One region of the Micromonospora sp. WMMD967 genome, then DNA from elsewhere that is predicted to be linked to it. Evidence: riboswitches for the same ligand, from Rfam matches in the RefSeq annotation. Region 1 holds a riboswitch; each other region holds the start of a gene.
The links. A riboswitch is a leader RNA that binds a small molecule or an ion and turns the genes downstream of it on or off. The one in region 1 is predicted to bind S-adenosylmethionine.

Region 1 (7,243 bases):
GCTGCCCCGAAAGCTGCTCACCACCCTGCACGCCGAGAGTCTGATCAACGACGGCACCGCCCTGGTGATCTTCGCGGTGGCCGTGGGTCTGCTCGTGCACAGCGCGGACCCGGGCGCGCTGGGCATCGGTGAGGAGTTCGTCGGCGCCAGCCTCGGCGGCGTACTGGCCGGTGTGCTGGTGGGGGTGGCCGTGGTGCTGGTCCGCAAACGGCTCGACGACCCGCTTCGGGAGGGCGCGTTGAGCGTGCTCACGCCGTTCGCCGCGTTCCTGCTGGCCGACGCCGTGCACGCCAGCGGTGTGCTGGCGGTGGTGGTCGCCGGTCTGGTGCTCTCCTACGCCGGTCCTCGGGTGATCCGCGCCCGGTCCCGGGTGCTGGCGTACGCGTTCTGGGACCTGTCCACGTTCCTCATCAACGGTGGGCTGTTCGTCCTTCTCGGCACGCAGATACCCCGCGCGGTGCGGGGCATCACCAGCACCTCGCCCCAGCGCGCTCTGGTGATCGTGCTCGTGGTGACGCTCGTCGTCATCGGCACCCGGCTGGTGTTCGTCTACCTCACCTCGCAGATCGCCAGGCTGCGACGTCGCCGGATCATGGACCCGAGCCAGGGGCCCTCGGCCTGGCGGGTGGGGACCGTCGCCGGCTGGTCGGGGTTCCGGGGCGCGGTGTCGCTGGCCGCCGCCCTGGCCGTACCGACGGTGACCGTCGCCGGCCAACCGGTGATCGAGCGCGACCTGATCATCTTCGTCACCGCCCTGGTGATCGTGCTGATCATGCTGCTCCAGGGCACCACCCTGCCGCTGGTCGTGCGCTGGGCGGGGCTGGTCGGCGACCCCGAACGCGTCGACGAGGCCCGGCATGCCCGGCGGCGGGCCACCGAGGCGGGCCTCGCCGCTCTGCCCCAGGTGGCGGCCGAGGTCGGCGCGCAGGAGGAGTCGGTCCATCGGCTGCGAGCCGAGTACCAGAGGCACCTGGAGGACCTCAACGACGAGAGCGGGGGTAGCACCGCCGAGGAGCGCCGCCTCGAACGTCGGCTGCGCCTGCGCGTCCTCGCCCACAAGCGTCGGGAGGTCACCCGCCTGCGCGACAACCGGGAGATCGACGACCTGGTGCTCCAGGAGCTCCAGGCCGCCCTGGACAACGAGGAGATCCGGCTGCTGGGGCGCGGACCCAACGAGTGACCGCCGACCTGCCGCCGCGACTCAGAGCACCTGGGAGCCGTCGCGACTCAGAGCACCTGGGACAGGAACCGGCGGAGCCGAGGATGCTCGGCCCGTTCGAAGACCGCCTCGGGCGGGCCGGCCTCCAGCACCACGCCCCGGTCCATGAAGGCGACGGTGTCGGCGACCTGTCGGGCGAAGCCCATCTCGTGGGTGACCACCACCATGGTCATGCCGGCGGCGGACAGGTCGGCCATGACCCCGAGCACGCCCTTGACCAGCTCCGGGTCGAGCGCCGAGGTGGCCTCGTCGAAGAGCATCACCTCGGGCCGCAGCGCCAACGCCCGGGCGATCGCGACCCGCTGCTGCTGACCGCCGGAGAGCTGAGCCGGGCGCGCGTCGGCCTTGCCGGCCAACCCCACCAGGTCCAGTTGGGCCCGGGCCACGGCCTCCGCCTCGTCCTCGCCGAGCCCGCGGAGCCGGCGCAGCGCGAGGGTGACGTTGCGCAGCACGCTCATGTGCGGGAACAGGTTGAACTGCTGGAAGACCATGCCGACCCGCTGCCGCAGGCTGTCCGGGTCGTCCCCCAGCACGCTGCGCCCGTCCAACAGGACGTCGCCGCGGTCCGGCTCGATCAACCTGTTGATGGTGCGCAGGAGGGTGGACTTGCCGGACCCGGACGGGCCGATCACGCAGGCCGTCCCCCCGCGCGGCACGGTCAGGTCGACGCCACGCAGTACCCGGTTCGGCCCGAAGGCGAGGTGCACGTCCCGTACGTCGAGGCTGACCGAGGTAGTGGTGGTGGTGTCGGTGGTCATCGCCGGTCTCCCTGGACGGTGGCGGGCAACGGGAGGTCGTCGTCCTCGTCGGTCGACGCGACGGCTGGCCGTCCGTGGCGCAACCGCCGGTCGATCCAGTTGACGACGTGTGTCAGCGGAACTGTCAGCGCCAGGTAGAAGAGCCCGGCCAGGAGCAGCGCGGACTCGTTGCCGGTGGTGGCCGCGTAGTCCTGCCCGATCCGGAACAGCTCCCGCTGGCTGGCCACCAGGCCGAGGAAGTAGACCAGGCTGGAGTCCTTGATCAGTGCGATGAGCTGGTTGACCCAGGCCGGCAGGACCCGCCGGATGCCCTGCGGAATGATCACCAGCCGCATCGCGTCGCTCCAGGAGAAGCCGAGCGCGCGGGCGCCCTCCAACTGGGCGGCCTCGACCGACTGGATGCCGGAGCGGAAGATCTCCCCGATGTACGCGGCGGCGATCAGCGACAGCGCCAGGATCCCCAGGGGGTAGGGGTCCGGTCCCCAGACCTGCATGCCCAGCGGTGCCAGCCCGACGCCGATCAACAGGATCGTCGCCGCGGCCGGCAGCCCTCGGAACACGTCGGTGTAGACCCGCGCCGGCCAGCGCAACCACCGGCTGCGGGAGATCCCGGCGACGGCCAGCAGCAGGCCCAGCACCGAGCCGAGCAGGGCGGCGGAGACCGCCAGGATCAGCGTGTTCGGCAACCCGACGGTCAGCATCTCGGGCAGCGCCTCGCGCATCGCGTCGAGGTCGAAGAACGTCTCCCACAGGGTGCTCAACGGATCCATCGGTCGTCTCTCCTACCGTCCTGCTCGCTCGTCGTCGGTTCAGGACGTGGTCGACGCGGACGCCGACGGCGCCACCGTGACCGCTCCGCTGCCCGGCTTGAAGTCCGCCGGGATCGGTCGGCCGGGGTAGTACTGGGACTGCAACCGGTTCCAGGTGCCGTCCGCGATGACCTCGTCGAGGGCCTTGTTCAGCGCCTCGCGCAGCTTGTCGCCGCCCTTCGCGACGGCGTACGCGGTCGGTGCCGGGCTGAGCTGCTTGGCCGCCACGGTGATCTTGCCGTTGCTGTCGGCGGCCGACTTCTCGCCGATCTCCGCCGGGGCGATCCACGCGTCGGCGGTGCCGGCCTTGAGCTGGTTGATCGCGCCGTTGTAGTCCGGCACCCGCACCGGGTCGAGCTGCTTGCCGGTGGCGTAGTCGTCCTGCACGGTGCCCTGCACCACCACGACCCGCTTGCCGGCGAGCTGGTCGAAGTCGGTGATCGGGGAGCCGGCCGGGACGTCCAGGCCGAAGTAGCCGAAGTCGTAGCCGTTGCCGAAGTCGACTGTCTTCTTCCGCGCCTCCGTGATGGTGATCGAGGAACTGCCGACGTCGAACTTGTGGTTGTTGACCTGGGAGAGCAATGCGGAGAAGTCGGTGCCGACGAACTCGACCCGGAGACCGAGCTTGCCGGCCACGGCGGTCAGCAGGTCGTTGTCGAAGCCGGTGAACTTGCCGTCCTCGAGGTACACGTTCGGCGGGGCGTCGGTCAGGGTGCCGGCCCGCAGAACGCCCGGCTGCGCCAGGCCGTACGGGTTGGCGCTGGTGTCGGACGAGCTGTCGCCGCCGCAGGCGGTGAGCGCGGTGGCGGCCAGGACGGCGGCAGCGCCCAGGGCGGTGGCACGGGTCAGGGCAGGAAGAAGTCGCACGGGTGTCTCCGAAAAGGTCGCGTCCCGGCACGCACGGATGTGCGTCGCCGGCGGTGCGCCCGATGGGCGTACCGGTGAGGGAGGTTCGGGAGGAGGGCTGCGCTAGTGCGTGGTGCCGCGACGACACGCGGCGCTGCACATTCGCATCATGTCCACGTGCCGCCGCCGGGTCAGTGCCGGCGAGGGCCAACCGGCGCGGACGTCCGCGGTGTCGGTCGGTGGAGTGGTGCTGAGGATGCGCATGGTTCTCCCGGGTCTGTGCTGACCTGGGTGCCAGGCCACGCTTGCACCGACGTCCTGTCGGTGCCTGGTCTTCACCCGGGGCACCCCACCGCGGAGGAGGGTTGCCGGCCAGCGAGCCGGGGCTTCGCGCTGGCGCTCATGACCTGCGCCGAGGCTAGCAGCAGGCACGGGTGGATCGTCCAGTCGTTATGACCACGCTCACCAGGGAGATGGGTGCCCGCGGTCCCGTCAGCCGGCGTGCACGTGTGGCCGTCGGCGCGGATCAGGCTCGTGTCGACGCAGAATCTCCCGGGTGACCGAGGCGATCTCACCCTGCCCGAACGCCAGGTAGCGCAGGACGTTGCGACCCGGGCCGCCCTCGGTCCACTCGAAGTAGATGTGCGGGCGTCGACGGGTCCGGTCGCGGATCTCCAGCAGCAGGGCGGCGAGCGCGTTGGGCACCCCTGAGCTGGTCAGACTGAGCACCGGGAAGCGACCGTCGACCAGACTGCCGGTCACCACGAGCTCGGTCTCGAAGTCCGACGGATCGGAGACGTGGACCTCGACGAAGAGCACGTCGCTGTCGTCGGGGAAGTCGTTGTCCGCCATGGTCTGCGCCAGCTTGGCGCGGTACTCCACCTCATCCCGGCCGTCGGGCTCGTGGGCGATGAGGCGGATCCGCCGACCGGCGCGTTCGTCGATCATCTTGGTCGCGACCGGGTCCAGCTCGACGTGGTCGACCCGCAGCTCGAAGGCGCGGGACAACCGGGAGAGCAGCGAGACCACGATGATCCCGCCGATGAAGCAGGCCGCGATCTTCACGCCGTCCGGGCGTTCCACCACGTTCGCCAGCGTGGTGTAGACGAAGATCACCGCGATGGTGCCGAACGCTGTCGTGCGGCCGCGCTGCCGGTGCCGCACCGCCGCGAGGGTCACCGCCGTCGCCGCCGAGGTGATCAACACCAGGACCCCGGTGGCGTACGCGCCGCCCTGCGCGTCGACGCTGGCCTTGAAGACGACCGTGATCAGGAACGCCACCGCCGTGAAGACCAGCACCAGTGGCCGGACCGCCCGCGCCCAGGTCGGAGCCATGCCGTAGCGGGGCAGATAGCGGGGTACGAGGTTGAGCAGCCCGGCCATCGCCGACGCCCCCGCGAACCAGAGGATCCCGATGGTGGACAGGTCGTAGACGGTGCCGAACACCTCCCCGAGATGCGCGTGGGCCAGGTAGGCCAACGCCCGGCCGTTCGCCGGCCCGCCGGGCTGGAAAGCCTCCGGCGGGATCAGGATCGTGGTCGTCACGCTGCTGGTGATCAGGAAGACGCTCATGATCACGGCGGCGGTGGTGAGCAGCCGGCGAGCGCCCCTGATGCGGCCCAGCGGTCGCGCCTCGGAGTCCTGCGGGTCGCCGCGCACGCTCGGCATCACGGCCACGCCGGTCTCGAAGCCGGACAGACCCAGCGCCAACTTCGGAAAGACCAACAGCGACAGGGCGACCACCATCCACGGATCGCCGTGACCGGTGGTCAGCGCGGTGGTCCAGTCCTCGACCGCGTGGGGGTGCGTCACCACCCGCCACAGCGCGTCGGCCATCACCACAGCGTTCAGCGTCAGGTAGAGCGCGACCAGGACGACGGCTATCCCGATGGCCTCGGTGAATCCCTTGAGGAACACCGCGCCCAGCAGCGCCACCAGCAGCAGCGTGAGCGGCACCTCGTATCCCTTGAGCGCGCTCGGCCAGAACGGGTTCTCGTCGATGTGCGCGGTGGCGTCGGCGGCCGAGAGAGTGATGGTGATGATGAAGTCGGTGGCCGCGAATCCGAGCAGCACCAGCACCAGCAACTTGCCCGGCCAGTAGCTCAGCAGGCGTACCAGCATCGCGATGGAGCCCTCGCCGTGCGGGCTCTCCGCCGCCACCCGTCGGTAGACCGGCAGCGCGCCCAGCAGGGTCACCAGCACCAGCACCAGGGTCGCCACCGGGGAGAGCGCCCCGGCGGCGAGCGCCGCGATGCCCGGCTGGTAGCCCAGCGTCGAGAAGTAGTCGACACCGGTCAGGCACATCACCTTCCACCAGGGGTGGTGCCGGTGCTCCGGCGGGCGTCCGTGCGGCCCCTGGTGCTGCACGGGCTCCTCGGCGCCGGCACGCAGCAGCCACTCCCGCAGCCGGCCCGCGCGCTTGTCGACCTCCACCGGCGCGTCCCCCGTCAGTCCCGCCCCTGGTAACCGTGAGTATCCGTCCGCGGTGGGGTGCCCGTCCGCCGGTGCGGGGAACCCACCCCGCGTCACACCGGGTTTCGGGCGCGGGACAGGGGGGAAGCAGCGGCCCCCGGGGTGGCGGGAGTCGTGCCGGACCGGGCGTCACCGGGGAGGGGACAGGGCATGGTCGGTGGCCGTCGCTTCCGCCCGGGTGGGGGCTTCGGTCGCCAACTCGACGAGTACGAGACCAGAGTCGGCGTGCCACCGCCCACGGAGTCGCCCACCCCGCCCACCGGTGGGGTGGTGGACAGCGCCGTCTACCTCCATGGGCACCGGTTCGCTTCCCCGTCCGGCCTCGCCGAGACGTACCGCTGCCTGCAGGAGCAGGACGGCGCGATGGCCTGGATCGGGTTGTACCGGCCCGACATCGAGCAGATCACCTCGCTGGCGCGGGAGTTCCGCCTGCACGACCTGGCGGTCGAGGACGCGATCAACGCCCACCAGCGACCCAAGCTGGAACGCTACGGGGAGACCCTGTTCGTGGTGCTGCGCGCCGCCCGCTACGACGACCTCCGGGAAGAGGTCGAGTTCTCCGAGCTGCACCTGTTCATCGGGCCGGGTTTCGTGGTCACCGTCCGGCACGGTGAGGCGCCGGACCTGGCCGCGGTGCGGCGGCGCATGGAGGTCGAGGCGCAGATGCTCGCCCAGGGCCCCGAGGCGGTCCTGTACGCGATCCTCGACCAGGTCGTCGACGGGTACGCGCCGGTCGTGGCCGGGCTGGAGAACGACATCGACGAGATCGAGACCCAGGTGTTCGGTGGTGACCCGAACGCGAGCCGGCGCATCTACGGCCTCAGCCGCGAGGTGATCCAGTTCCAGCGCGCCGCGCGCCCCCTGCTCGCGGTGCTCGACGCGCTGGCCGACGGCGCGGGCAGTGCCGACACGGACGAGGAGCTACGCCGCTACCTGCGGGACGTCACCGACCACCTGACCCAGGTGGTGGAACGGGTGGACGGGTTCCGGCACCTGTTGCAGAACATCCTCACCGTCAACGCCACACTCGTCTCGCAGCAGCAGAACGAGGAGATGCGGAGCCTCACGGCGGCCAGCTACGCGCAGAACGAGGAGCTGAAGAAGGTCTCGTCCTGGGCGGCGATCCTGTTCGCTCCCAC
Region 2 (7,243 bases), 2.6 Mb from region 1:
CGGCGGTTCGGCTGGCTCAGGGTGTGGGCCGGCTGATCCGAGCGACCGGCGACAAGGGCGTGGTCGCGGTGCTCGACTCCCGGTTGGAGACGGCTCGCGGTTACGGGCCGTTCCTGCGGCGGTCGCTGCCCCCGTTCTGGTACACGACGCGTCCCGAGGTGGCTCGCGGCGCCCTGGAACGCCTCGCCCAGTCCTGACCGACCCACCGTCACCCCTCACCCCAGCGCCGGGCGGCGCACGGCCAAGATCGCGCTACAACATGGAAGGAGTGGCCTCCCGCGGTGGGGAGGCCACTCCTTCCATGTTCGTGCGTGATCAAGCGGGCTGGCGACGCGCGCGGAGCGCGCGAAGGCGTGGGCGCTCTCCTACGGGGCCTGGGCGGCGACGACCACGGCGTCGGGTGGGGTGTCCGGGACCCTTCGGGCGGCGAGCCGACGGACGGCGGTGTTCAGCACCGCGATGAGCGGCACGGAGACCAGCGCGCCGGTGATGCCGGCGAGGACGACACCCGCGGCGATACCGATGATCACCGCGAGTGGGTGGAGGGCGACCGCCCGTCCCATGATCAGCGGCTGGAGGACGTGCCCCTCGATCTGCTGCACACCGATCACCGCGCCCAGGATGATCAGGGCGGTGACCGGGCCGCTGTCGACGAGCGCGACGAGCACCGCGACGCCGCCGGACAGCGCCGCGCCGACGATCGGGATGAACGCGCCGAGGAAGACCAGCGCGGCCAGCGGGAAGGCGAACGGGATGTCGAAGATGACCAGGAAGATGCCGATGCCGACCGCGTCGATGAAGGCGACCAGGACGGTCGCGCGGACGTAGGCGACAAGCGTCTGCCAGGAGGCTCGGCCCGCATCGTCGACCTTCCACCGGGCGGCCACCGGCAGCAGGCGGACCAGGAAACGCCAGATCCGGGTGCCGTCGCGCAGGAAGAAGAACGTCGCGAAGAGCACGAGCAGCGTGCCGGTCAGCACCTCGGCCAGCGTCGCCGCAGTGCTCAGCGCCCCGCTGGTGAACTTCGAGGTGTTGTTGTTGATCCAGCCCTGGGCCTCGTCGATGTAGCGGTCGAGCTGGGTGTCGGAGAGGTGCAGCGGGCCCGTCTTCAGCCAGTTCTGGATCTGCCGGACGCCCTCCGAGGACTTCGCGCTCAACTCCGGCACGCCCCGGATGAACTCGTTGACCACGAGCGTCAGCGTGCCGATGACCGCGACCAGGCCGCCGACCAGCACCACCGCCGTCGCCAGCGACCGGGGCAGTCGGGCCCGCAGCAGCCAGCCCACCGCAGGCGCGAGCAGCGCGGAGAGCAGCAGCGCGATGGCCAACGGGATGATCACGATCTTGATCGTGCCGACGATCCGGAGCAGAGCCCAGGCCACCACGCCGATCACGATCAGCCGCCAGCACCACGCTGCGGCGATCCGCAGCCCGTGCGGGACGTCGGCGTCGTCCCGGCTGGAGGTCGAACTGTGCAGGTCCACAGGAGGCTCAGCACCGTAGACCGAGGCAGTCGGCGGCGCGGTCGGCCCCGGTACGGCCGGGGACGCCACCCGGGCGTCCGCCGACACGTCGCTCAACTCGTCGCTCGACGTGCCCTCGTCGGGACGGGCCGACTCCTGTCGCGACTGGTAGGCGCGGCGAAGCCGCCCGCGTACCCGCTCGAAGCGGCTCAAGCGCACCTCCTGGCAGAAGAGACCGGTCCACCCACGGCGACAGGTCGGACAGCATACGTCCGTTGCCGACACCGTAGGGCAGTTCCGCCACACAGTGCCCCCGCCACCACCGGCGTAACCACCGGCGGCCCGCCGTCGGCCACACGGTAGCGTCTCCGGCGTGACCGCCGACAACGATCTCGACGCCGGCCTGCCGATCCGTCTGCTGCACGACCGGGTGCTGGTGCGGATGGAGGGCAGCGAGGGCGAACGCCGCTCCACCGCCGGCATCGTCATCCCGGCGACCGCCGCGGTCGGCAAACGCCTCGCCTGGGCCACCGCCGTGGGCGTGGGCCCGAACGTGCGGGCCATCGTCTCCGGCGACCGGGTGCTCTTCGACCCGGACGACCGTTCCGAGGTCGAGCTGCACGGCCGCGGGTACGTGTTGCTGCGCGAACGCGACGTGCACGCCGTGGCCGCCGAGCGGATCGAGAACGATTCCACCGGCCTCTACCTCTGACCCACCCTCCCCCTGCCGCGCACCGTTTGCCCGGCCGCACGACGGGAAGCCATCCGGCGACCGTGGCCCTGGGGAGGGACGATGCCGGTATTCGTGAAGAAGCTGTTGACCTGGGGCTTCGTCGCGTTCCTGATCTACTTCGTGGCCTTCCGGCCGGACGGCGCCGCGCAGATGTTCCGGGCGATCGGGGCCGCGTTGATCGCGATGTTCCAGGGCTTCGGCGACTTCCTCACCTCGCTGATGACGTGAGCCGGCGGGCTGGCTGAGGCCCCGGTCTGATCACCTGAGCCACGGGCACCAGCCGTCAGTGGTGACCCGGGGGCCAGGGCGCGGGCGGGCGCAGGCCGGGCCAGCCGGGTGGGGCGTACCCGACCGGGGGCGGTGCGGGGGCCAACACCACCGGAATCGGCACCACCGGCTCGTCCGGCGCGTTCACCGGGCGTTGCTGGCCGTCCGGGAAGCGCAGGTGGTAGCGGCTGCCGTCCCAGAGCCCGGCCGGGGCCTGCGGATCCCGACCGACGAAGACCGACCGGTACGCGCTGATCGCGTCCAGCAGCTCCCGCTCCTCCCGTGCGGTCCGTTCCTGGTCGGCGGCCTTCCGGTCCAGGCCCCGCAGGGTGCCGTCGCGCAGCAGGGCCAGCCGGGTGGCGGCGGACTGGTAACCGCGCATCGCCCGGACCCCGGCGTCACCGGCCACCCGGCGCGCCCAACTGCGGGCCGCGTGCCGTCGCCCCAGACTGCTCAGCGCGGCCACCTCGGGCGGGCTCAGCCAGCCGGCGCGTACGTAGTCCGGCAGGACGCGCTCGGTGAGCCGCCCCTCCCAGGCGCGCAGCCACACCGCCAGCCCCACGGTGCCGAAGAAGACAGGCACCATCAGGCCCAGGAAGCCGTACAGCATGATCACGGCCTCGCCCGTGGCCTGGGTGAGCGTGGGCAGCAGGTTCCACGTGCCGTGCAACATCATCGCCAGCAGCAGGCCGGCGATCGGGGCGAGCACCCGGACCCGCCGGTCCGCCGTCCGCGCGGCGATGCCCAGGCCGAAACCCGTCATCGAGGTGAAGAGCGGATGGGCGAACCCGAACAGCAGGATCCGCAGGATGAAGATCGCGATGACCTGCTGGATGCCGGTGGCGGGGCCATACCTGTCGACACCGGACGCGTAGCCCAACCCGCCCAGGTAGAGGATGTTCTCCACCATGGCGAAGCCGACCGCCGACAGCCCGCAGTAGACCAGGCCGTCGGTGATCCCGGACCACTCGCGGCGGCGGAACACCAGCAGCAAAATCGGGCCGAGCGCCTTCGTCGACTCCTCGATGAACGGCGCCACCAGCACTCCGGTCAGCGCGGCCGGCAGACCCCAGTCGGCGAAGCGGCCGGCGGCGAAGTCGTTCACCGTCAGTGAGGCGGCGGTGGAGACGAACGCGCCCCAGGCGAAGCAGAAGATCAGGTATTTCAGCGGCTCGGGTTCGTACCGGTCCAGCCAGAGGAAGCAGGCGACCAGCACCGGCACCGGCAGGATGGCGGCGGCCACCCCGATGAGCAGGGCCTGCACGCCGAGCGACTGGCCGAGCTGGAAGACGATGAACACCGCGCAGGCGGCGATGAGCAGCACCACCACGGCCAGCGCCAGGAACCGCCGCCAGCCCAGTCGGCGCCGCGGCATCGGGGGCGCCTCGACGGCGGACGGGGCCGTGGATGCGGGCGGCGACGGCAGGGGTGAACCGGGCGGGGTGTCGGCCATGCGGTCAGCGTAGCCATCCGCCGCCGGCTGGTCCGGTCGCATCGGCAGCCGCTATGCTGCCGGCAGGTCACGAGTGCCAGCGCGAAGCCCCGGCTTGCTGGCCGGCAACCCTCGTCGAGTTCGCGGTGGGGTGCCCCGGGTGATGACCGGGCCCAGCCCGATCGGTGTGCTGGGCAAGCGCGGACCCCGTCCCGACAGTGCACCCGGGGTCCCTGACCCCGGAGGTTCCGGCGTGCCCGTCACCCTTCTCCCCCCGCTGCCCACCTGCTTCGACACCGCGCCCGAGCCGACCTTGTCGGGGCCGCTCGACGTCCTCGGCGTACCGGGCGAGATCAACCTGGACTACGCCGCCAGCGCGCCGTGCGCGCGGGCCGCCGCCGACGCGGTGGCCGAGCTGCTGCCCTGGTACGCGAGCGTCCACCGTGGGGCGGGAGCGTTGTCCCGACGCTGCACCCTCGCGTACGAGCAGGCCCGGCAGACGGTCGGTGACTTCTTCGGCGCCCGAGCCGACGATCACGTGATCTTCACCCGCAACACCACCGACGCGCTCAACCTGCTGGCACGGGCCGTGCCGGCGGGCACGACGGTGGTCACCTTCGCCGGTGAGCACCACGCCAACCTGCTGCCGTGGCCGCGCGGCTCGGTGCGGCTGCCTGTGCCCACCGACCCGGACGCTGCGGTACGCGACCTCGCCGCCGCCCTCACCGAACTACGCCGGGGCAGCAACCCGGCGCTGCCGGTGCTGGTCGCGGTGACCGGTGCGAGCAACGTGACCGGTGAGCTGTGGCCGGTCACCGAGCTGGCCCGGGTGGCCCACCGGCATGGTGCCCGGATCGTGCTGGACGCCGCGCAGCTCGCCCCGCACGCCCCGGTCGACCTGCTCGCGCTGGACGTCGACTACCTGGCGGTGTCCGGCCACAAGCTGTACGCGCCGTTCGGTGCGGGTGTGCTGATCGGCCGGGCGGACTGGCTGGACGCCGCACCGCCGTACCTGGCCGGCGGCGGTGCCACCAGCCACGTCGGACCGGCCACCCACGACGTGAACTGGACGACCGGGCCGGCACGGCACGAGGGCGGCACCCCGAACCTGCTCGGCGCGGTGGCGCTGGCGGCTGTGTGTACGGCGCTCGACGGCGCAGACCGGGCCGCGCTGGCCGCCCACGAGCAGGCGCTGCTGACCCGACTGCGGACCGGCATCGCCGCTCTGCCGCACGTCGTGGAGCTGCGCACGTTCGGCCGCGACGCGCCCCGCGTCGGGATCGTCTCGTTCGTGGTCGTCGGCTGGGACTCCAGCGACGTGGCCGCACGGTTGGCCGCCGAACACCACATCGGCGTACGCGACGGGTTGTTCTGCGCCCACCCGCTGGCGCGACGTCTGCTCAGCGAGGCGGCGGGGCGTACCGGCCGCCGGGACCTGCCGTCCACGGCGCTGCGGGCCAGCATCGGCCTGGGCACCACGGAGGCGCAGGTGGACCAGCTGCTCGCCGCACTCGCCGACCTGGGGTGAGGGCTCAGCCGACGGGTGGGGCGGTGGGCGGTTTCGGTGTCTCGTCGGGTTTGGCCGGCTCGGCGACCGGCCGCTCCTGCTCCCCGAAGGCGGTGCGGATCCACCGGTTCGCCTCCTCCTGCTCGATCCCGGAGGCCACCAACAGGTCGCTCGCTGTGGTGCGGATCTGGGCGACCACCACGCTGCCGGAGAAGCCGACGCCGTCACCGTACGCCCGGCCGGCCTCGCTGACCGCCCGCAGGGACCGCTCCCGGGCCTTCTCCGGCTCCTCCCCGGCAGCGAACTCGTGCTTGAGCAGCCGGACCGACTCGGCGAGGTGACCGACCGCGTCCGGCATCGATTCGGGCACCGGCTCCTCGTCCTCGATGAGGGTCACCGATCGACGGATCAGGGTGCCGCTGTTGCGCATCGCTCGGTCGATCGGGTCGGCCGCCTCCGCGTAGTGGGTCAGTTCGTCGCGGCGGTGCCAGCGGGCCGGGGAGAGGGTGGCGGTCTCCTTCGCGCCCTCGATCGCCTCGCCCAACGTGGCCAACTCCTCCTTGTTGTCGCGCAGCCTCTCCAGTGCGCGCTGGATGGTGGCCCGATCCCGACTGCGTAGACCGTCCGCCGTGACGTCGAGCTGGGTGGCGAGCAGGTCGAGCGCCGGCCGGGCGGCTCGGTTGATCACCCGCAGTGGGTTCAGCGGCAGCAGCACCGCCGTGACCACCAGGGCGACACCGCCACCGAGGAACGCGTCGACGAAACGGGGGATCTCCAGGTCCTGGGTCGACGGGCTCAGTGTCACGATCAGCACCGCCGTGGCCGCCGCCTGGATCACGATGGCGACGCTCGCCCCGGCGAAGATGGTGAGCAGGATCGCGACAGTGACCACCAGGCCGAGTTGCCAGGCCCCGGTGCCGAGGAAGTAGATCAAGAGGTCGCCGACGGCCACCCCGACCCCCACCCCGACGATCAACTCGACGGTTCGGCGGAACCGCTGGCCCACCGACGCGGCGAGGGTGCCGACCGCGGAGATCGGCGCGAACACCGGCTGTGGGTTACCGAGGACCACGTGCGCGATCAGGTACGCGATTCCGGCAGCCAGCCCGGCCTGGACGGCCAGCCCGCCGGCCATCCTCACCCGGTGCAGACGGTCGTGCAGGGTGGCTCGGCTCCGATGGCGCAGTTGCTCGGTAGCCTCGGCGATCCGGGCGCCGTCGATGTCCACCAGTCCTTCACGCAACGCGGTACGTCGCACCATCGGCTGTCGCTTGTCCCGGGCCACGGCCATGGGCGCGACTACCCGTGGTGGGCGCGCTGAATCCTCCCTTCACACGCGTCACGGGCGGATACGGCAGACTCGGGCGGTGGTTGATCTGCTTGATCGGTGGCGGACAGCGGTCCGGGGTGCCGGCGCGAGCCCGGACGCGTCGTCGGGCGGTGCGGGGGAGCGGTTGCTCGGTCGGTGGCGGGAGCCGCACCGGCACTACCACACTCCGGTCCACCTGACGGCTGTGCTCGACGTGGTGGACGAGCACGCCGACCTCGCCGCCCAGGTCGACCTGGTGCGGTTGGCGGCCTGGTTCCACGACGCCGTCTACGACCCGCGAGCCTCCGGGTACGCCAACGAGCACGACAGCGCCGCGCTTGCCGACGAGGTGCTCACCGGGCTCGGGGTGCCGGCGTCCTCCGTCGCCGAGGTGCACCGGCTGGTGCTGCTCACGGCCGGGCACACTGTGGCACCGGGTGACCGGGACGGCGCGCTGCTCTGCGACGCGGACCTCGCCGTGCTGGCCGCGCCGGCGGCCACGTACGAGCGGTACGCGGCGGCGATCCGGCGG
Region 3 (7,243 bases), 2.6 Mb from region 1:
AGGAGCGCTCGACGCGACACGCTCGACGGCGGTACATTCCGGCCGGGGACTTTCCCACTAGCAAGGAATTTATAAGCTTCGATACTTTCATGCCTCACATTGAAGAGATCTGTTTCCTTCGATGGAGGTACCCATGAACGTCACTCGGCTCGGCGGGCCGACCCTGTCCCTGTTCCGCATCGTGATCGGTCTGCTGTTCGCGCTGCATGGTCTGACTTCGGTCTTCGGGTTGTTCGGCGGCAACCCCATGACCGGCCAGGCGATACCGGTCGGCACCTGGCCCGGCTGGTGGGCCGCACTGATCCAGCTGGTGTGCGGCGCACTGGTGCTGGTCGGGCTGTTCACCCGACCCGCCGCAATCCTCGCGTCCGGCTCGATGGCGTACGCCTACTTCGTCGTGCACCAGCCGGACCACCTGCTGCCCCTACAGAACGGTGGCGAGCTGTCGGCCCTCTTCTGCTGGTCGTTCCTGCTGGTCGCCGCGCTCGGCTCCGGCCCGTGGGCGCTCGACTCACTGCTCTTCCGACGCCGCGCCGACGCTCCGCCGTCCTCGGTGGCCGAACCCAGTCCGGTGTCCGTCTGACCGCACCCGTTCCGCGCGTCGCCGGAGCCCCGACGAGGTGGTTCCGGCGACGCGCGCCGGTCAGGCCGGCGGGCGGGAGGTGAGGACCGCGTCCAGGAGACCGGGGTAGAGCTTGTCCACCTCGTCGCGGCGGAGCCGCACCAGGCGGCTGGTGCCGGCAGCGCGGGTGCGGGTCAGGCCCGCCTCGCGCAGCACCTTCAGGTGGTGGCTGCGGGTCGCCTTGGAGATGCCGAAGTCGAAGCTTCCGCAGGCGGCCTCGCCGCCCTCGGCGAGCGCACGGACGATCTGTAGCCGTACGTCGTCGGCGAGTGCGGCCAGCACGGCGGTGACCGGTACGGCGGACAGTTCGGGTTCGTGCGGCTCCATGTGACCAGTGTAACCGTTGTTCGACAATCCTCGAACAAGCTCCTAGGGTCGGTGTCGTTAGTTCGACGATACTCGAACATTGGAGCTGCCGATGCGATCCCGCGCCGCCGCTTACCCGCTGATCGCCGTCCTCGGCTGGGGGGTGATGTTCCCGGTTCTGGCCAGCGCGTTGCACCGGGTCGACCCGCTCAACCTGACCACCGCCCGTTACCTCCTCGCCGCCCTCGTCCTGGTCGCCATCCTGCTGCTCCGCGAGGGTTCCGACGCGCTGCGGCCAGGTGCCCGGACAGCCGAGGTGGTGGTGCTCGGAGTGGTCGGCTTCGCCGGCTTCAACGTGCTCACCAACCTGGCGCTCGAACACGCCGCCCCGCAGCAGGTGTCGCTCTTCGTGGCCACCACCCCGGTGATCACCCAACTGGTCCGGTGGGCCCGGGACGGCGTACGCCCGAAGCCGCTCCTGCTGGGCCTCTCCCTGGTGGCGCTCCTCGGCGTCGGCCTGGTGATCACCCGCGGCAGCCTGGCCGGGCTCGGTCAGTTCGGTGTCGGCGGTCTGATGATGATCGGCGCGGTGCTCGGTTGGGGCATCTACACGCACGGCGCCAGCCGCTTCGGCGGGTGGTCTCCACTGCGCTTCACCACGCTGACCGCGCTCGCCGGCACCGCTGCCATGCTGGCCGCGAGCATCGGCGCGGACGCCGTCGGCTGGCAGCACGCGCCGGCCGCCGCCGACCTCGTGGCGGTCACCCCACAGTTGGCGTACGCCGTGATCGTGGGAGCTGTCATCGCGGTACTGGCCTGGAACACCGGAGTGCAGCGGCTCGGCGCCGCCAACGCCGCGCTGTTCATGAACCTGGTCCCGGTGACCACGTTCGCGGTGCAGATCGCCCGCGGCTACCGCCCGGAGCCGGTCGAACTGGTCGGTGCCGCCGTCACCATCGCCGCGCTGGTCGCCGCGAACCTGGCCAACCGCCCCCGGAACCGGACCTTGTCGCTGCCCGGCGCGAGCGCGGTCACGGACCCGATCGCGGTTACCGACCGCGTGGCGGTCAGCGCCCGCTGACCCACTACCTGGGATCAGCGGTAGCTACTGCCGACAGCGTTGTCCTAGACTCGACGGCACAACTGCATACCTCATCCAGAGGGGCTGAGGGATACGGCCCGACGACGCCCCGGCAACCACCCCGCGCGCTCACCGCTGAGCGACAGGCGGGGCAGGTGCCAATTCCGTCCCCGCCGCACCGTGCGATGCGGGGAAAGATGAGAGGAATCTCGACATGACGTCGACGCTCGTCGCCTCCGGCATCGACACCTCCGCCAGTCCCGCCCGCGCCCTGGTCTGCCGTGCCTGTTCGGCGCGCTACCCGCTCGTGGCCCAGCACGCCTGTTACGAGTGTTTCGGCCCGCTGGAGGTCGACTACGACACCGCCGCGCTGGCGACGGTCACCCGGGAGCAGATCGAGGCCGGGCCGAAGAACATCTGGCGGTACGCCGCACTGCTCCCCGCCGGTCAGGACCCGAGCACCCGGGTCACCCTCGACCCGGGGCTGACCCCGCTGGTGGCGGCCCCGCACCTCGCCGCCGAACTGGGCATCACCGCGCCGCTCTGGGTCAAGGACGACAGCGCCAACCCCACCCACTCCTTCAAGGACCGGGTCGTCTCGGTGGCTCTCACCGCAGCGAGGGCACTCGGCTTCACCCGGTTCGCCTGCGCGTCGACCGGCAACCTGGCCAACTCGGTGGCCGCGCACGGCGCCCGCGCCGGAGTGCCCTCCGTCGTCTTCATCCCCAGCGACCTGGAACAGGGCAAGGTGATCACCACCGCCGTCTACGGCGGCGAGCTGGTCGCGATCGACGGCTCGTACGACGACGTCAACCGGCTCTGCGGCGAACTGGTGGAGACCGACGAGTTCGAGGACACCGCGTTCGTCAACGTCAACGTCCGGCCGTACTACGCGGAGGGCTCCAAGACTCTCGGCTACGAGGTTGCCGAGCAGCTCGGGTGGAGGATCCCCGCGCAGGTGGTCATCCCCATGGCCAGCGGCGAACTGCTCACCAAGATTGACAAGGCGTTCACCGAGTTGGTGGAGATCGGCCTGGTCGAGGCGCCGGCAGGCGGGTGGAAGGTCTTCGGCGCCCAGTCGGCCGGTTGCAACCCGATCGCCGTCGCCCTGCACGGCGACGCCGACTCGATCACCCCGGTCAAGCCCACCGGCATCGCCAAGTCGCTCAACATCGGCGACCCGGCCGCCGGTGTCTACGCCCTGGAGGCGGTCCGCCGCACCGGCGGTTGGATGGAGTACGTCGACGACGACGAGATCCGCGCGGGCATCCGTGATCTGGCCCGCACGACGGGTGTCTTCGCGGAGACCGCCGGCGGTGTGACGGTGGCGGTGCTGCGCAAGCTGGTCGAGTCCGGTCGGCTCGACCCGACCGCGGAGACCGTGGTGTTCAACACCGGCGAGGGCCTGAAGACCATTGACGCGGTGGCCGGTCAGGTCGGGCCGACCCACCACATCAAGCCCTCGCTGCGGGCGGCCCGCGACGCCGGTCTCCTCGGCTGATCCCGCATCGTCCAGACGGAGCCAGGGCGATCCGCCGGGTAACTGGGTTTTCGCTGTGAGTATGGAAAACCCGCCGCTACGGACTTGACGGCAGGAACCGGACGGCGCAAGATGCTCCGTGCGGGAGGGCATTTCGCCGAAGACTTTTGAAGTTCTTACGACCCAACGCCGGAGGCGTTGTGCGAGTGTCCCTTCCGACCACGTTCGATCGGGCCAGCGAGTAATTCGCTGGCCCGATCGCTTTTCCGGGGTGCACGCTCAGCGGCATGAGCATCACCCTCACGTCGTTCGACGGTGCCGACCGGGGTGCGGTCGACGAGGCGTACCGGATCGGGGCGGCGGCCAACGACGTCGACCTGCCCGACTTCCCGCCCTTCTGCCGGCGACGCTTCGACGCGCTGCTCCACACGCCGATGCCCGGCACCCGGTCGCTCTGGGCGCTGGCCCGACTCGACGGTGTGCCAGCCGGATACCTCCAGCTCGACCTGCCCCAGTTGGACAACACCGACAACTCCACGGCCGAGCTGGTGGTGCACCCCGACCTGCGGCGGCGGGGCGTCGGCCGGGCTCTGCACGAGCACGCGGTGCGTCTGCTCCGCGAGCACGGGCGCAAGAGGGTCGTCGCGATGGCCGTCTCCGCGCTGCCCGGCGGGCCGGCGCGGTCGGCGGCTGGTGACGCCTTCGCCGCCGCCGCCGGCGCCACGTCTGCGTTGGCGGAGGTGCGTCGCCGGCTCGACGTCGGCGGGATCGACCGGGTCGCGTTGCGCGCGGCGCTGGCCGAGGCCCGACCCCGAGCCGAGGGCTACCACTCGGTCTGCTGGCAGGGAGCCACCCCGCAGGAGTACGTAGCGGACATCGCCTACCTGGACGGCCGGCTGCTCATGGACGCTCCCATGGGCGACGTGCAGTGGGAGCCGGAGCAGGTGGACGCCGACCGCATCCGTGGCAACGAGCGCGCCCTGGACGCCAGGGGGCGGCGGCGCTACCACCTCGGGATGCGACACGAGGCGTCCGGTCGGCTGGTCGCCTGGACCCTGCTGGACGTCGGTGCCTCCGCCGACTGGCACGCGTTCCAGCAGATCACCATCGTCGACCCGGCCCACCGTGGGCACCGGCTCGGCCTCATCGCCAAGGCCGAGAACCTGCACCATCTGCTCACCCACGAACCGGCGGTCCGCGTGATCGACACCTGGAACGCGGCGAGCAACAGCTACATGGTGGCGATCAACGAGCAGCTCGGCTTCCGCCCGGTGGACGCCTGGACCGACTGGCAGCTCACCCTCTGACGGGTATCGGCGCTACTGCTCGCGGAGGTGTGTCATGCATGATGGCGGGCATGACGGAGACCCCGCATCCCCTGTACGAGAGGCACGCCGACACCCTCAACCGTGCGCTGACCGCGATCACGGAGCGGGGCTACTGGTCCGCCTATCCCGAATCTCCCAGCCCCCGGGTGTACGGCGAGACCGCCGCCGCCGACGGCAAGGCCGCCTTCGAGGCGTACCTCGGTGGTGATTTTCCGCTCGACCAGCCCGGCACCGGCGGGCGGGTCGCCACCGAGACGAGTCCGTTCGGGGTGGAGTTGGCGGTTCGGTACCCGCACGCCGGCCCCGGCGAGCTGGTGAGCGCCGCCTCCGCCGCGCTGCCCGCGTGGCGCGATGCCGGCCCGCAGGCCCGGGTGGGTGTCTGCCTGGAGATCCTCGACCGGCTGCACAAGCACATCTTCGAGCTGGCCAACGCGGTGCAGTTCACCAGCGGGCAGGCGTTCGTGATGGCCTTCCAGGCCGGCGGCGCGCACGCGCTGGATCGTGCCCTGGAGGCGCTGGCGTACGCGTACGCCGAGATGACCCGGCACCCGGGCACCGCCGGTTGGGAGAAGTCCGCGGGCAAGGGCGACCCGCTGCGGATGACCAAGACGTTCCACGTGGTGCCGCGTGGGGTGGCGCTGGTGATCGGCTGCAACACCTTCCCGACCTGGAACTCGTACCCGGGGCTGTTCGCCTCGCTGGTCACCGGCAACCCGGTGATCGTCAAGCCGCACCCGCGCGCGGTGCTGCCGCTCGCCATCACTGTGAAGTACGCCCGGGAGGTGCTCGCCGAGGCCGGCTTCGACCCGAACCTGGTCATGCTGGCGGCCGAGGCCCCCGGTGAGAAGCTCGCCAGCGACCTGGCCCTGCACCAGGCCGTCAAGATCGTCGACTTCACCGGTTCCACCGAGTACGGCGACTGGTTGGAGACGCACGCCCGGCAGGCGTCGGTCTACACCGAGAAGGCCGGTCTGAACACCGTCGTCATCGACTCCACCGACGACTTCGCCGGCATGTGCCGCAACCTCGGTTTCACGCTGACCCTCTACAGCGGTCAGATGTGCACCACTTCGCAGAACATCCTCATCCCGGCCGGCGGCATCGAGACCGACCAGGGGCACAAGAGCTTCGACGAGGTTGCCGGCGGTATCGCCGCCGCGGTCGGCAAGCTCACCGCCGACCCGGCCCGGGGTGTGGAGCTGACCGGCGCCATCGTCAACGACGGGGTGTTGGAGCGGCTGGCCGAGGTCACCAAGGTCGGCGAGCCGGTGTTGGAGTCGCGGACCGTAGACCACCCGGCGTACGCCGACGCGGTGGTGCGTACCCCGACGATCGTGAAGCTGGCCGCGGACGACACGGAGACGTACGGCCGGGAGTGGTTCGGGCCCATCTCGTTCGCCATCGCGACCGACTCGACGGCGCACAGCCTGGAGTTGCTGCGTCGCACGGTCGGCGAGAAGGGCGCGCTCACCGCCGGGGTCTACTCCACCGACGAGTCGGTGCTGGACGCCACCGAGGCGGTCGCGGTCGAGGTGGGGGTGCACCTGTCCTGCAACCTCACCGGCGGTGTCTTCGTGAACCAGTCGGCGGCGTTCTCCGACTTCCACGGCAGTGGTGCCAACGCGGCGGCCAACGCGGCCCTGACCGATGGCGCGTACGTGGCGAACCGTTTCCGGACCGTCCAGTCCCGACGCCCGGCCTGACGCTCAACGGCCGAAGTGATCAAGAGGTTTGCGTCAGCGCGAGGGCGATTCCTGACGCAAACCTCTTGATCACCGGTCGCTGGCGGGAGGGCCCGAAGGGCCGGGGGTCAGGCTGCGCGGCGCATTTGGAGCTCCGTCATCGCGGGGATGTTGGGGTGGGGGACTCGTACGCCGGTGTCCTCGAAACCGAGCCGTTGGTAGGCGCGGTAGGCGCGGTCGTTGCCCACCACGACCTCCAGCAGCAACTCCGGTCGGCCGCAGGACCGCGACCAGGCGGCCACACCGTCGATCAGCTCGCGGAGCAGGCCGCTGCCCCGCCAGGTCGGCGTGACGTACACGGCGTAGATCACGGTCAGCCCCGCCTCGGCCGGAGCGATGGTGCCGCCGGCGTGCCCGACCAGCCGTCCACGGCCCGGGTCCGCGACGAACTGCGCGTTGTTCGGGCCGGCGGAGGTGTACGCGACCCGCGCGGCGTACTCGGCGTGGGATCGGGCCGCCGCGTCCGCGATCGTCTCCAGGAAGGCCAACGGCGCGTCGGCGAGCATCTCCAGGCGCAGCGCCCGCATCCGGGCGGCGTCCATCGGCCGAACCCGGCGGATCTCCGCCTGCCGCAGGCCGGGCGAACCGGTGTCGATGGTCATGTCCGCATGCCTACCACAGGGGCGGACCCGGTTTCCGGTCCGCCTCTTCCGCCGGCGGTATCCCATGCGCCCTGACCGGGAT

Region 2: it holds a riboswitch for S-adenosylmethionine, as region 1 does, so the genes downstream of both, O7631_RS02740 (aminotransferase class V-fold PLP-dependent enzyme) here and O7631_RS15015 (ABC transporter substrate-binding protein) in region 1, are expected to answer to the same signal.
Region 3: it holds a riboswitch for S-adenosylmethionine, as region 1 does, so the genes downstream of both, thrC (threonine synthase) here and O7631_RS15015 (ABC transporter substrate-binding protein) in region 1, are expected to answer to the same signal.

What each region holds. Positions count from the first base shown of each region.
Region 1 covers NZ_JARUBK010000001.1:3,207,009-3,214,251, forward strand. Annotated here, with positions in the region: gene O7631_RS15000 (Na+/H+ antiporter) at 1-1,180, shown strand, start outside; gene O7631_RS15005 (amino acid ABC transporter ATP-binding protein) at 1,228-1,977, opposite strand; gene O7631_RS15010 (amino acid ABC transporter permease) at 1,974-2,747, opposite strand; gene O7631_RS15015 (ABC transporter substrate-binding protein) at 2,787-3,653, opposite strand; SAM riboswitch class IV at 3,929-4,040, opposite strand; gene O7631_RS15020 (amino acid transporter) at 4,125-6,065, opposite strand; gene corA (magnesium/cobalt transporter CorA) at 6,255-7,243, shown strand, end outside.
Region 2 covers NZ_JARUBK010000001.1:564,020-571,262, forward strand. Annotated here, with positions in the region: gene O7631_RS02715 (ATP-dependent DNA helicase) at 1-197, shown strand, start outside; gene O7631_RS02720 (AI-2E family transporter) at 366-1,676, opposite strand; gene O7631_RS02725 (co-chaperone GroES) at 1,837-2,175, shown strand; gene O7631_RS02730 (hypothetical protein) at 2,257-2,424, shown strand; gene O7631_RS02735 (PrsW family intramembrane metalloprotease) at 2,480-3,958, opposite strand; SAM riboswitch class IV at 3,982-4,102, shown strand; gene O7631_RS02740 (aminotransferase class V-fold PLP-dependent enzyme) at 4,173-5,423, shown strand; gene O7631_RS02745 (FUSC family protein) at 5,428-6,663, opposite strand; gene O7631_RS02750 (metal-dependent phosphohydrolase) at 6,770-7,243, shown strand, end outside.
Region 3 covers NZ_JARUBK010000001.1:583,631-590,873, reverse strand. Annotated here, with positions in the region: gene O7631_RS02835 (DoxX family protein) at 134-583, shown strand; gene O7631_RS02830 (metalloregulator ArsR/SmtB family transcription factor) at 644-949, opposite strand; gene O7631_RS02825 (DMT family transporter) at 1,041-2,009, shown strand; SAM riboswitch class I at 2,078-2,213, shown strand; gene thrC (threonine synthase) at 2,224-3,510, shown strand; gene O7631_RS02815 (GNAT family N-acetyltransferase) at 3,777-4,796, shown strand; gene paaN (phenylacetic acid degradation protein PaaN) at 4,847-6,520, shown strand; gene O7631_RS02805 (GNAT family N-acetyltransferase) at 6,628-7,161, opposite strand.